3 regions of the Mesorhizobium sp. L103C105A0 genome follow, and region 2 is predicted to be linked to each of the others. Evidence: riboswitches for the same ligand, from Rfam matches in the RefSeq annotation. Region 2 holds a riboswitch; each other region holds the start of a gene.
The links. A riboswitch is a leader RNA that binds a small molecule or an ion and turns the genes downstream of it on or off. The one in region 2 is predicted to bind thiamine pyrophosphate.

Region 1 (4,762 bases), on a different contig from region 2:
CTGTCCTGGTAGGGGTTGTCGTCATCCTCCTCGGGCAATTCGCCTTCCTTCTCGACACCGGTGGTGTCCGGCAGGCTTTCCTCATCTGCTCCGTCGGGCAGGACCGTTGCGCCACGCAGCGCATCCCAATCCTGCCGGCGCGGCGTCGGCGCTTCCACCTCGTCATTGGCGATCCTGTCGCGGGCATCGTTTTTGCTCGGTGGCGCCTCGACCCCGTCATTGGGTTTTCTGTTTCGTTCTTCCATGATTGCCTCCTCCGGGCGGCTTTGCGTCGAGAAGGTGGAACTCACTTCCGGCTGTCAGGTTCCGGCAACCACTCCATCTCCGTGGAACCAATTGCCGCCAGTCTGCTTTGCCAAGGACTAGTCTGCTTTGCCAAGGAGATGAATCCAGAGGAGCTGGACCATGAAGACTTTCCCCCTCATCCCATGCGTGCTGCTCCTGGCGCTGGCCGACCCGGCGGCTGCGCAGGACAATGGCGACCAGCACGGCCCTGCCGCGCCTTGCCAGGCGCAGCCTCAGGACGATGGTCAGAAGCCGCCGGTCGCCAATGGCGGCGGCGAATCGACCAGCACGCTCGGTCCCTGCGGCGGCGTGCTGCAGCCGCCGCCCAGTGGTGACCAGGGTATGACGCAGCCGCCGCCGGATCAGGGCAAGACGCCGGTGATCAAGCCTGGCGAGGTGCCTGCGCAGCCGCCGAAGCAATGACCTTTTGCTTGAAACTTCACGGCGTGGCACGAAGGCGGTCGGTTCCGGTCTTGGCCGGGCGACGCGGTCACCGGATCAATGCCGGCGCCGGCCGCAATCGCCACCGGAATTGGAGCCGTGCATCATCCATGTCGAAGGTCTCCTGAGGGATTGTGCTTCAATGCGAATCTTGCGGGTGCGGGTTCTGCTGGCATGACCGGGAAGCCGATCAATTTAGTCTCCGCTTGCGGAACAAGACCGTACCGGCTGCGTTTGCCTCCAGGAGCCCGCCACCTCGATCTGCGCTGTTTTCGCCTCATGCGGGAACACGGCGGAGCTCGCCAACAACGACAGGAGACGAAGATGAAAACCATCCTTATTCCCGCCGTCGCCGGGCTCGCCATGATCGCTGGTATCGGCATTGCCGCCGCCGACGAGGTGATCGTCACGCAGCCGGCACAGCAGCAGGTGATCATCACCCCGGAACAGCGCACGGTCGTGCACCAGTACGTAAAGAAACATCCGCTTGCCTCGGTCAATCTGCTCGGCGTCGAATTGAATGTCGGCACTGCCTTGCCTGACACTGTCGAGCTGCAGGAGGTTCCCGACGTTCAGTACAGATACGCCGTCGTCGACAACCATACCGTGTTGGTCGACCCCAGCACGCGCAGGATTGTCGAGGTGGTCGAGTAACGCTCGACAACCTAACCATTCATCGGTGATACGGCCCTGTCGTTCTTCCCAAAAGGGCGGCAGGGCCGAATGACGAACATGATGAAAGGAGAATTGCCATGTTGCCGCATGTCGAGACCCCGAACTCCGCCAATGTTGCGGCGTGTTGCGACAAGTTGCTGGCCGAGCGCAACACGGCGCTGTTATCGATGAAGGAAGCGATCGCGCTCCTGCGGGAGCGCACCGGCACCGATCGTTCGGATGCCGACCTCGCGGGGCTGATCGTCAAGAAAGCGGCGCTGCTCGGCGTTGCGGTGATTTCCGACCCGCGCTGAGATGTCTCGTCACTCAAGACGCCGGCCGAATTTTCGGCTAATGTTTTCGTGGAATCTGGACCAACCGACCGGACCCAACCACGGAGGCTTAAGTGACGGACGACAAACAGGACCGCATTCGCCAGCGCGCGCACGAGATCTGGGAAAAGGCCGGCCGGCCTGAAGGCGCGCATCAGGAACACTGGGAGCAGGCCACGGCTGAAGTCGATGGCGCGGTCGCCAAGCCCAAAAAGGCGGCGAAGAAAGCTGACGCCAAGCCCGCCAAGGCAGCCGCCAAGCCAAAGGCCGCGAAGCCTGCCGCCGCAAAGTCCGGCAAAGCCAAATCGAAATAAGGCCAGAAATAAGGCCAGTCGAAATAAAGCAAGGCCGGAATTCGCTGGCCGGGCCATCCTTGGCGCCCGCCGTTCAGGCGCGCCCGAGCCTCTCAACCTGACGAATTGCGCCTGCGACGGGCAGCGCAATTCCTTGTGTTTGGCGACAGCCGCCCCTCATGCCTCCCAGGCATAACTCGACAGCGCAAAGCGAATCCCGGCAGCTGTCATGGCCAGTTCGCATTCGGTGATCTGGCGCAGGTGGCGCAGATAGCGCGTTACAGTCTGTGGCAGCCAGCCGGCGCAGGCCTCGACATAGGCGCGGCTGTGAACAAGGGTGCCGGTCGACAGCCTCTCGTCCTTCTCGGCAACGACTTTCAAATATTGGCGGATGAAGCGGATGTCGTCGGCGATGTCCTGGCTGGCCATTCGCCAGGCCCCGGCGAGGCGTTGGCACTGATCGAATGACAAGGGCAACAAAGGCGGCGGCAATAAAGGCGGCGGCAACGACGGGGGTGACAGCAAAGGACGAGAGAGATCGGCGAAAGCAACATGGTTCGCTGTGCTCAAGGACATTCCTCTCTGCGAAAAGAGAGATCGTACTTTATGTACGAACGAGCGTCAAGCCAATTTCGTACGGTTGGGACGATAACGCAACGAACTGACGAGTCGTCTGTTAACGCCCGGGCGCCCGGCACGTCTGGCCCAAAACACTTTCCCGCAGTGCCTCAACAAACGGCTTCCCCAATGCCGCGAACGGTGCTTTAACCCGCCCATCCACAGGGGTGCTCCGTATCGTCGGGGCTGAGATGAGGGCGGCAAGCCTTCGGACCCTAAAGCTGATCTGGATAATACCAGCGGAGCGAGGCGGGCGATGTTTTCAGGCGCACAGATTTCCCTTTATCCCATGACCGACGATTTCGTCGGCGTCATCCTCGGCGCGCTCGGCGCGCTCGATCCCTGGCGCGACCGGCTGCGGATCGAAACCGATGACATCTCGACCCTTATGGTCGGGCCGCCCGAGGTGCTGTTTCCCGCCATGCGCGACCTGTTCGTCGCGGCGGCCAAAAGCGGCAAGCACTGTGTGCTTTCGGCGGCGGTCTCGCGCGGCTGTCCGGGCGAGCCCGACGATCCGATCTGCCGCTCCGACGAGACCGGCGGCCCCGCCATTCCGCTGGACGAGCGCAAGATCGCCGCGATCCGCGCTGTCCAGGCCACGCCGTCGACCGGCCAGCCGGTGGCGGCGCAGTTCTCGCTCTACGTTATGGGCACGGGCGACCATATGGACGAGATCTACGGCTGCATCGATTTCCTGAAACAGTCCGGCGTCTTTGAGCGCTCAAAGAACTTCTGCACCAAATTGCGTGGCGATGCCGGTGCGGTGTTTGCCACGCTCAACGAGGCCTTCTGCCGCTTCGGCCCCGGCGCCGGCCACGTCACCCTCGACATCACGATCTCGGCGAACAGCCCGAGCGCCGTCTGAGCCGCGGCTCAAGCGTCGTTCCTTGAGGATATTGCCGTGGCTGGTTTATCTGACCCATTGCGTGGAGGAGATGCCTCTGACCCCTCAGCACAAAGAGGAGGGGAGCCATTGGCGATTGGCGAAGACCGCGATGCCCACGAATCTCCCCCCTCGAGCAGGAGATGGCCGGCAGGCCAGAGGGGGTCCCAGCGCGTGGAGCGCCGACGTCCTTTTCGCATCGGCAAGGCGTGGGCGCTCTATGCGAGACGACCCCCTCTGTCGCCTTCGGCGACATCTCCCCCTCGAGGGGGGAGATTAGCCGCAGCCATCGCCAAGACCATCCCCGCCGCCTGCGCCTCCGCCCTGCTCCTCGCGGCGTGGGAGCTCTACGCCCGCTATGGTGGCGCTGCGCCCACCATGCTGCCGGCGCCGTCGCGCGTGCTGCAGCAGGCCTGGGAGCATCGCGCTGCCCTTGCCGACAACACGCTGCCCACCATCCGCGCCACATCAGCCGGCTTCGCCTGCTCGTTGGTCGCTGCCTTCGTGCTTTCGGCGCTGGTCGATTTCTTGGCCCCGCTGCGCCGCGCGCTGTTTCCGCTGCTGATCGTCAGCCAGACCTTGCCGCTGGTCGCGATTGCGCCGCTCATCGTGCTGTGGTTCGGCTTCGGGCTGATGCCAAAAATCTTGCTTGTGGCGCTCGTTACCTTCTTCCCGATGATGGTGGCGCTGGTCGAGGGTTTTGCCGCGACCAGCAAGGCGATTTCGCAGATGCTCGCCACCATGGGGGCAGGGCGCTGGCGCATCTTCTGGCTGGCGCGCCTGCCTTCGGCGCTGCCCTATTTCTTCGCCGGGCTGCGCATCTCCATCACCTACGCCGTCGTCGGCGCGATCTTCGCCGAATATGCGGGGGCGGCGAAGGGGCTGGGCATCTACATGCTCAATGCCAAGAACAACTTTCGGCCCGATCTGGTGCTCGCCGCGGTCGCCGTCAGCGCCGCGCTCACGCTTGTCTTGTTCGCCATTGCGGTGCTCGTCCAGCGCTTCGCCATGCCTTGGGAGAATGCAGGGAGCGAAAGCCGCGACGGCAAGGTTGAAGCTGCAGAAGAGAACCGTCAATGACGCGGCTCGAACTCCGGGACATCAGGAAGAACTTCGGCGCGCTTGAGGTGCTCGCCGGCATTTCGCTTCATGTCGCGGCCGGCGAGTTCGTCTCCATCCTCGGCCCTTCCGGCGCCGGCAAGTCGACGCTGTTCCAGTTGCTGACCGGCGCGCTGAAAGGCGAGGGCGACATGCGC
Region 2 (4,762 bases):
GCCGACACCGGTTTCAACGATCTCGGCCTCGCCAAAGGCCGGGTGGAGGGCATAGGCGGTACCCAGCAGCTCCATCATGGAACGCGCCGTCACCGGTCCGGCGCTCTGGCTTTCAATCATCGTCGCTCCGATCATGAAACGGTGATCGGTGCGCGGCACTGCATAGAGTGGAAAGCGCGGATGCAGCAGCCTGACGGGGCGCGACAGTGAGATATCAGGGGTACGCAGGGTGAGCATTTCGCCGCGAACACCGCGCAACCTGCTATCGGCGGCTGCCATTCCCGTACAGTCGATCTGACGATCGAAACCAAAAACATGCTGCGCATCGGCGCCGAAGTGGAATTCAACACCCATGGCCGCGAGCTTGTCATGAAGTGCTGCCATCGCCTGGCGCGGATCAAGATGGCCCTCATCGGGAAAGAGCAATCCGCTGCGGAAGCGGCCGGCTAAGTCGGGCTCCAGCAAGGCAATTTCATCTTCCTCGACGCGCCGATAGCCCGTCGTGCGGCTGGCGAACCGGTCGAGCTCGCCCGCATCGCGCGGCGAGGCCAAGACCAGCGTTCCCCGTCGTGCTACCAAGCCGTGCGTTGCGGCGTCCCACCAGTCGGCGGCGTCGCGTCCGAGATCCAGCACCGGCTTCTCGGCGCTTTCACGCTCGCACCACGGCGCCAACATGCCACCGGCGAACCACGACGCATTGCCCCCAAGGGCAGGCCTTGTCTCGGCAACGGTAACCGCCGCGCCGCGTGCGGCGAACTCGAAGGCGGCGGTGAGGCCGGCAACGCCCCCTCCTTTGACCAAGACCTTCATGATGGCTCACGTGGCTGAGGTATGAGCGGTGCGCCGGTCTCGTCCGCCGGCAGGTAGAGATCACCGCCCTCGCGGTATTTCGCCGCCATCGCCGCCATGCCCTCTTTCTGCGCCTCGGCACGGATATCGTGAGAGATGCGCATCGAGCAGAATTTCGGTCCGCACATCGAGCAGAAATGCGCCACCTTGTGCGCTTCCTTGGGCAAAGTCTGGTCGTGGAAGGACCGCGCGGTTTCCGGGTCGAGCGACAGATTGAACTGGTCCTCCCAGCGGAACTCGAAGCGCGCGCGCGAAAGCGCATCATCCCTGACTTTCGCTGCCGGATGGCCCTTCGCCAGATCGGCTGCATGGGCGGCGATCTTGTAGGTGATCACGCCAATCTTGACGTCGTTGCGGTCGGGAAGGCCGAGATGCTCTTTCGGCGTGACGTAGCAAAGCATTGCGGTGCCGAACCAGCCTATCATGGCAGCACCGATGCCGGAGGTGATGTGGTCATAGCCCGGCGCGATGTCGGTCGTCAGCGGGCCAAGCGTGTAGAACGGCGCCTCACCGCAGACGGCGAGCTGCTTTTCCATGTTCTCCTTGATCTTGTGCATCGGCACGTGGCCGGGGCCTTCGATCATTACCTGGCAATCCTTCGCCCAGGCGATCTGCGTCAGTTCGCCGAGCGTTTCCAACTCGGCAAATTGCACCGCGTCGTTCGCATCGGCGATCGAGCCTGGACGAAGACCGTCGCCGAGCGAGAAGGAGACGTCGTGGGCTCTGGCGATGTCGCAGATCTCGGCGAAGTGCTCGTAGAGGAAGCTTTCCCGGTGATGGTGCAGGCACCATTTTGCCATGATCGAGCCGCCGCGCGAGACGATACCCGTGACCCGGTCAACGGTCAGCGGGATGTAATGCAGCCGCACGCCGGCGTGGATGGTGAAATAGTCGACGCCTTGCTCGGCCTGCTCGATCAGCGTGTCGCGGTAGACCTCCCAGGTCAGGTCCTCGGCAATGCCGCCAACCTTCTCGAGCGCCTGGTAGAGCGGCACCGTGCCGATCGGTACCGGCGCGTTGCGGACGATCCATTCGCGGATGTTGTGGATGTTGCGGCCGGTCGACAGGTCCATCACCGTATCGGCGCCCCAGCGGATCGCCCAGACCATTTTTTCGACCTCTTCGGCCATCGATGATGTGACGGCGGAGTTGCCGATGTTGGCGTTGATCTTGACCAGGAAATTGCGGCCGATGATCATTGGCTCGCTCTCGGGATGGTTGATGTTGGCGGGGATGATCGCCCGTCCGCGCGCCACCTCGTCACGCACGAATTCGGGCGTGACGAAATCGGGCAGCGTCGCGCCGAAAGCCTCGCCGTCGCGCTCAAGCTTGCCGCGTAGGATCTCGCGACCAAGGTTCTCGCGGATGGCGACGAACTCCATTTCTGGCGTGATGATGCCGGCCCGCGCATAGGCAAGTTGGGTCACCGCCTTGCCCTGCTTGGCCTCGAGCGGCCGATTGCGTATCGGAAATTCCGGTGTCAGGCGCTCGCCGGTGGCGAATCCGTTGTCCTCCGGCCGGACATGGCGGCCGTCGCAGCCCTCGACATCGCCGCGCGCCAAGATCCATTCGTGGCGAAGCCGGGCCAGGCCTTTTTCGATGCTGGTTTCGACAGCCGGATCGGTATAGGGGCCCGACGGATCGTAGACGGTGACGGGCGGCTCGCCGGCTGTCGGATGGACAGAGATTTCGCGCATCGGCACCCTGATCTGCGGGTGGATGGCACCGGGCTTGTGGATCTTACGCGAAGCAGGCAGCGGTCCCGTCGACACGGCGGGGGTAAGGGCATTCATCGTGAGGCTCCTTTGCTCATGCATTGGAGACCCAGTTCTGTGCCGGAAGGATGAAAAGACGCTTCTGTCGACCTGCCGAAACAGGACCTCGGGCGTAAACTCCCGCAAAGCGCTTGCACCGTCCCTACGCCAGTATGAACTGGATCAGGTTCAACGGGTCACTGCGCCGCGAAAGCCAGCAGTATCTCAGCCCCTTGCCGGGACTCCCCTGGTGAATGCCTCAAGTTGAACGGGCCGGGGTTGTCTTGTCAAGCGCATGTTCATCCTGCGGCGGCGGTGGGCGGCAATCAAATTGGTCCCAAATTGGGCCGACGGCCTCGCCATGGGTCGCGGAGAAGTTCTGCGGGAGACAAGGCAGGTGTGGCCAAAGCTGCATTTGCCTCGTCAAACTTGATGTGACATTGACGTAGACGGAACTGCTGCGTTTCAAGGATCTTAAGCCGTCAATGCCTGATCGGAACAGAACTGGTGGGCCGCCCGAACGCCCCACAAACATCGTGCTCTCGATCACCTCCTATTGTCGCCGGAAAAGGGGTGATCGACCAATCGATCAAGTCGCCGCTCGCTGAAGGGCGCCCTCGGTTTCAGCACGGCTGGGCGAAGTGGCAATGGCATGTCCAATCCAGTCTCGGAAATCCCCCTTCCTGACGATCGGTGTCTTGGGTTCAACATTCAATTTGACCTCGGCCACACCTGATATAGCAGCTGCCTGAGTTTCGCCACCAATCCAGTCCAGGGTGCCATCTTGATCAGGAAGCAGGAATCGCGCGGCCGCAGTATGCGAATGCTTTTTGCGCAGATCCCATTCCTCGCCGATGACAAGCTTGATGTGCTCGGTGACGAGGTCGACACCGTAAGCTAACTGGACCAGTTGAGGGTCGGGCGCGCCACTAAGACGCGGATTGACTTCAATGACAACTGGGCCGCGTTTCGTGCACCGGAGTTCAATGTTAGTTGGCCCCCAGCCAAGGCCGAGAGCCCGCAAACAGCTCAGCGAAACATCGGCGATGCGCTCACGCTCCTGATCGGTTAGCAGGGCCGGATACGTCACCTCACGTATGACGAAATGGGGGAGGGGACCAAAGTCATTGGCGCAAATCGCAACGACCTCATTCCCCATAACATTAATGCTATAGAACGGGCCCTGTGCGAATTCTTCGACGAGTATTTTCGGTGTAGACCGCCATATGTGCTTTCCGCCCAATAGGTCGTATGTTCGGCTACGTCTTCGAGGCTGCGGCACAATCGGACACCCATGCTGCCGCTGCCTACTGCCGGCTTAAGAATCACGGGCGGGCCGATCTCTGCAGCCGAGCTTTCTACCTCCGCCGCATTTGTTGCCAACCGATAAGCCGGTATTGGAACGCCGGCCTGCGCGAGGAGTTGGCGTTGCTTGAATTTGTCGCAGCTTCGTTCAATCGATTCAGGGTTCGGTCCCGGTAGATCGAAATGCCGGCAAAGCTTGCCAACTGTCGCATAGATCGATTCATGGTCCCCGGCAAAGCCAGTAATGCCAGCAATGTCGTGGGTAGCACGCAGCCGCGAACTTTCGCGGACCAACGCTTCGAGATTGCCAGTGTCGACACGGATTGCCTCAACGTTTTCCGCCGAAAGATAGTCGTACCGAGGTGGATCAGCCGTCAGAGTAATTGGATGAAGACCAAGACACTGAGCCGCTTGGACGTATAGCTGACCAGTACCCCTATGGCCTTCGACCAATATGAGCGCTCTTCTTCTTACCATTGCTGTTAATCCCGATGTTGCGTGCTGGCGGCGGTCCGAGGGTACCGGCGTCACTTTTGTAGCCGTGCCGGACCTCAGACTCGCGGTGCCGTACCATTGTCAACGACTGATCGGTTGTAAAAATCTTGCAAATTGATTTGAAGGATCTGTTGCAGCGTTTTTGATTAGGGCGGCGTCGGAGGCTTGCTCCGTTCAAACCAGGTTAGCTGGGGTTGGTGTGTGATCCCGTGGGCCTGGGCGTGACCTACCCCTCGGGTAGGGCACGCCACATCAAACTGGTAGTGTGCTGAGAGTTCTGCAAATTCGCTGAGAGAGGGCGGTCATGGCAGGCTGGTGATGTTCAACGTCACCGATTCCCGCGAAGGAACGCCACCATG
Region 3 (4,762 bases), on a different contig from region 2:
CGCCGGCGCATCGCTGGCTTCGGCCTTGGCGCGCGCCTTGCGGTCGTCGAGCCGGGTGCCGCCGCGCTGCGCCAGCATGTCGGAATAGCCACCGGCATATTCGATCCAGCGGCCGCCTCCGTCCGGGGCGATGATGCTGGTGACGGTGCGGTCGAGGAAGTCGCGGTCGTGGCTGACCAGGATGACCGTGCCGGCAAAGCCGGCGACAAGTTCCTGCAACAGTTCCAGCGTCTCCATGTCGAGATCGTTGGTCGGCTCGTCGAGCACCAGAAGGTTGGCCGGCCGCGCCAGAACACGCGCCAGGAGCAGCCGCGCCCGTTCGCCGCCGGACAGCTCGCGCACCGGGGTGCGCGCCTGTTCCGGCTTGAACAGGAAATCCTTCATGTAGGACACGACATGGCGCTGCTCGCCATTGACGACGAGGTTTTCGCCGCGCCCGTCCGTGAGATACTGCGCCAGGGTCTCGGCCGGATCGACCGCCTCGCGCTTCTGGTCGAGCGTGGCGATTTCCAGATTGGTGCCGAGCCGCACCGAGCCGGCATCGGGCTTCATCTCGCCGGTGAGCATCTTCAACAGCGTCGTCTTGCCGGCGCCGTTCGGCCCGACAAGGCCGACGCGATCGCCGCGCTGGATGCGGGTCGAGAAGCCCTTGACCACGGTCAGGTCGCCAAAACTCTTCTCGATGTTCTTGGCCTCGATCACCAGCTTGCCGGATTCGGCGGCGTCGCTGGCCACCATGGTCGCCGAGCCCTCGGCGCCGCGATGGCCGCGAAAACGCTGGCGCATGGTCTGCAGTTCGCCCAGGCGGCGCATGTTGCGTTTGCGGCGAGCCGTCACGCCATAGCGCAGCCAATGCTCCTCGCGCACGATCTGGCGGCCGAGCTTGTGCTGTTCGCGCTCTTCCTCTTCCAGCACAAGGTCGCGCCATTCCTCGAAATGGCCAAAGCCCTTGTCGAGGCGGCGGGTCTGGCCACGGTCGAGCCAGACAGTGGCGCGCGAGACGCGTTCGAGGAAGCGACGGTCGTGCGAGATGACGATCAGCGCCGAAGACGTCCGGACAAGCTCTTCTTCCAGCCATTCGATGACCGACAAATCGAGATGGTTCGTCGGCTCATCAAGCAGCAGAATATCGGGTTCGGGCGCCATGACGCGGGCAAGTGCTGCGCGGCGCGCCTCGCCGCCGGAGAGATCGTTGGGGTTCTCCGTGCCGGCGAGGCCGAGATGCTCCATCAGATATGTGGCGCGGTAGGGATCGTCGGCAGGCCCAAGCCCGGCCTCGACATAGGCGCGCACATTGGCAAAGCCGTCCATGTCGGGCATTTGCGGGAGATAGCGCACCGTTGCCGAAGGCTGGCGGAAGACCTCGCCGTCTTGCGGCTCGATCAGACCAGCAGCAATCTTCAGGAGCGTCGACTTGCCGGAGCCGTTGCGGCCGACGAGCGCGATCTTGTCACCGGCGGACGCCGTCAGTTCGGCGCCATCGAGCAGCGGCGTGCCGCCAAAGGTCAGTCTTATGCCGTCGAGGTTGAGAAGGGGCGGGGCCATGTCAGCTTTCAGGCAAGGGGTAGGGGTGGGCGAGCAGCAGCGCGCGGCCATGGCCGAGCGCGATTTCGAGGCCGCCCCCGGTCGTGTTGGACTTGACCTCGTTCGAGATGGTCAGCGACGAGCCGAACACGACCTCGACATGGTCGAGCGGCCACTTCGCGCCGGACACGGTGAGGCCCGAAAGATCGGAAAAGCCGAGCACCGAAAACAGCGTTCCGTCGGCATAGTCGAAGCCGGCCTTGCCAGGCAGCAGAGGGGCGCCTTCCTGCGCTCCGCTGGTCAACAGCAATTTTGTGCCGGCCTCGGCCAGCCGCAGGCTGAGCGCCAGATGGAGGAAGGCGTGGTCGGCGCGCTTGCCGCCGAAAGCGCCGGCCAGCACCAGGCTGGTGGCGCCGCGTTCCAATGCCGCCGCGATCGCCAGTTCGCCATCGGTCTTGTCCTTTTCGGGAGGAAACACCTCCCGCGGCACGGCGGCGAGATCGGCAGGCAGGTCCGCCGGCACGGAATCGAAATCGCCGACCCACAACTCCGGCATCACGCCGAGCAGGCGGGCATGATCGATGCCGGCGTCGGCGGCGATGACGCGCGTGCCCGCGACCTGGCGGTCGAGCCGCGGCGTGCGGACGAGATCGCCGCCAAGCAGGATGGTGAATGTGCTCATATCCGCTGGCCCTTACCAGCCCCGCCGACGAAACGGAAGGCCGAGCGGCACCGTCACTCTTTGTTGGAGCATGATCTTTTTCCGGAAACGGATTCCACTTTCCGGGATCACGCTCGGGCAAACTTCCACTTGCGTGGCACCTTGGCCGGGCCTATGTGTCGAAACGCTCTAACGGGGTGCCGGACGCGATCTTCGCGGACCGGCTGAGAGGCAGTCTCGCCAACCCGCTGAACCTGATCCGGTTTGTACCGGCGGAGGGATTAGACGCTTCGGACAGCCCGACGCCTCAATTCCTTTCAACACGAATGAAGGAGGCGCCGATGCGCATTTTTTTGTCCCGTCTTGTCCCAGCGCTTGGGCTTGCTGTTTCGCTACTGGCAAGCCCTGCGTGCGCGCAGGAAAAACTCACGATCTATACCTATGAGAGTTTCACTGCCGACTGGGGTCCAGGCCCCCAGGTGAAGAAGGAATTCGAGGCCGAGTGTGGCTGCAGCGTCGACTTCGTGTCGGTGGCCGACGGCGTCGCGCTGCTCAATCGCGTCAAGCTCGAAGGTGCGTCGACCAAAGCCGATATCGTGCTTGGCCTCGACACCAACCTCACCGCGGAAGCCAAGGCTTCCGGCCTGTTTGTCCCACATGGCGCGGTGGCTGAAAACAACGTGCCGGGCGGCTGGAGCGACGACACTTTCGTGCCCTACGATTATGGCTATTTCGCCGTCGTCTACGACACCGAGAAGCTGAAGAACCCACCGAAGAGCCTGAAGGAATTGGTCGAGGGCGATGCCGCCGACAAGATCGTCATCCAGGATCCGAGGACGTCGACGCCGGGCCTTGGCCTGCTGCTGTGGGTTAAGTCGGTCTATGGCGACAAGGCGCCGGAAGCCTGGGCGAAACTCAAGGGCAAAGTGCTGACGGTGACGCCGGGCTGGAGCGAGGCCTACGGCCTGTTCACCAAGGGCGAGGCGCCGATGGTGCTTTCCTATACGACGTCGCCGGCCTACCACATGGTGGCGGAGAACACCGGGCGCTACCAGGCGGCCTCGTTCGAGGAAGGCGAGTATCTGCAGATCGAGGTCGCCGGCATCACCACCACGGGCGCGAAGAATCCGCTGGCGGCGAAGTTCCTGGCCTTCATGACCGGGCCGAAATTCCAGGATGTCATTCCGGAGACCAACTGGATGTTCCCGGCCGGGAAAACCGACAAGCCGCTCAATCCGGCTTTTGATAGGCTGGTCAAGCCGGCGAAGACCTTGCTGTTCAGCCCGGAAGAGGTCGCGGCAAATCGCAAGGCCTGGGTGGATGAATGGCTGGCGGTGATGAGCAAGTAGATTTGGCTGTATAGTCAAAAGATGAGTGCTCTACGGCGCCCCCCTCTGTCCTGCCGGACATCTCCCCCACGAGGGGGGAGATTGGCCTTTACGTTGACTTTCGCCAATCTCCGAAGCTGCAGGAATGAGCGGAGCGCTAAAACCGCCAATCTCCCCCCTCGTGGGGGAGATGTCCGGCAGGACAGAGGGGGGCGCGAAGGAACGCGACGCCCGGTAAAGAGTGCAACGCTCTGACCCCCGCATCACGGCCGGCATTGTCGCGCTTGCGGCAATCGCGCTGCTGATCGGTGGCGCCTTCGCCGGCCTTATCCGCGAAGGCGCGCACGACCTTTCCGGCGCCGCGTCCGCCTTTGACCTCTATCTCCTGCGCGTTGTCCGCTTCACGCTCTGGCAGGCTGCGCTCTCGACTCTGCTTTCCGCCGTACCGGCGCTCTTCGTCGCCCGGGCGCTGTCGCGGCATCCGCGCTTCTTCGGACGCGGCTTCATCCTGCAGCTATTCACTGTTCCCCTTGCCTTGCCGGCAATTGTCGGAGCGCTGGGAATACTGGCGCTCTATGGCCGCGCCGGTTATTTCGCCGCGATCGGTGGCCAGAGCTGGCCCGACATCTATGGGCTGTCGGGCATCCTCGTCGCCCACGTCTTCTTCAACCTGCCGCTGGCCACCCGGCTGTTCCTCGAAGCGCTGGGAACGGTGCCGGCCGATCAATGGCGGCTGGCGAGCCAGCTCGGCATGGGGGCGAGGCCAGCCTTCCGGCTGATCGAGTGGCCGGTGCTGCGCGCCGCGCTGCCGGGCGTCGCCGGGCTTGTCTTCATGCTTTGCATCACCTCCTTCACCATCGTCCTGATCCTCGGCGGCGGGCCGGCGGCGACGACGCTGGAAGTCGCCATCTATCAGGCGCTGCGTTTCGACTTCGATCCGGCGCGAGCGGTGACGCTGACGGTGCTACAGATCGCGCTGACTTTCGCCGTCATGCTGGCGCTGACGCGGCTCGGCGCCAATGTGACCGGCGACGCCAATTTGCCTGTCGCGCCGCGCCGCTATCACTTGGCCGGCAAAGCAGAAACAGCGTTCAACGCCGTCCTGATCGTGCTCGCCTTGCTGTTCGTCGCCGGACCAATGGCGGCCACCGTCGCGTCCGGCCTCGGCGCCGATCTCGGCCGGCTGGCGGGCGAGAGTGCCGTGCGTCAGGCGACCCTGACCAGCGCCGGTCTCGCCCTCTCGGCGGCG

Region 1: linked by a shared signal. The riboswitch ahead of X727_RS144075 (YkoF family thiamine/hydroxymethylpyrimidine-binding protein) and the one ahead of thiC (phosphomethylpyrimidine synthase ThiC) in region 2 are both predicted to bind thiamine pyrophosphate.
Region 3: linked by a shared signal. The riboswitch ahead of thiB (thiamine ABC transporter substrate binding subunit) and the one ahead of thiC (phosphomethylpyrimidine synthase ThiC) in region 2 are both predicted to bind thiamine pyrophosphate.

Annotation. Positions count from the first base shown of each region.
Region 1 is NZ_AYXF01000008.1:12,228-16,989, reverse strand. It holds gene X727_RS0134345 (hypothetical protein) at 1-245, opposite strand, end outside; gene X727_RS144050 (hypothetical protein) at 406-708, shown strand; gene X727_RS144055 (DUF1236 domain-containing protein) at 1,051-1,380, shown strand; gene X727_RS144060 (hypothetical protein) at 1,479-1,694, shown strand; gene X727_RS144065 (DUF2934 domain-containing protein) at 1,787-2,026, shown strand; gene X727_RS144070 (hypothetical protein) at 2,183-2,434, opposite strand; TPP riboswitch at 2,777-2,889, shown strand; gene X727_RS144075 (YkoF family thiamine/hydroxymethylpyrimidine-binding protein) at 2,880-3,488, shown strand; gene X727_RS144080 (ABC transporter permease) at 3,744-4,586, shown strand; gene X727_RS144085 (ABC transporter ATP-binding protein) at 4,583-4,762, shown strand, end outside.
Region 2 is NZ_AYXF01000019.1:10,777-15,538, reverse strand. It holds gene thiO (glycine oxidase ThiO) at 1-810, opposite strand, end outside; gene thiC (phosphomethylpyrimidine synthase ThiC) at 807-2,642, opposite strand; TPP riboswitch at 2,746-2,862, opposite strand; partial or broken gene X727_RS01000000165190 (acetyl-CoA carboxylase biotin carboxylase subunit family protein) at 3,086-4,385, opposite strand; partial or broken gene X727_RS01000000165185 (IS256 family transposase) at 4,760-4,762, shown strand, end outside.
Region 3 is NZ_AYXF01000022.1:1,507-6,268, forward strand. It holds gene X727_RS136300 (ABC-F family ATP-binding cassette domain-containing protein) at 1-1,545, opposite strand, end outside; gene X727_RS136295 (thiamine diphosphokinase) at 1,547-2,206, opposite strand; TPP riboswitch at 2,369-2,483, shown strand; gene thiB (thiamine ABC transporter substrate binding subunit) at 2,527-3,534, shown strand; gene thiP (thiamine/thiamine pyrophosphate ABC transporter permease) at 3,755-4,762, shown strand, end outside.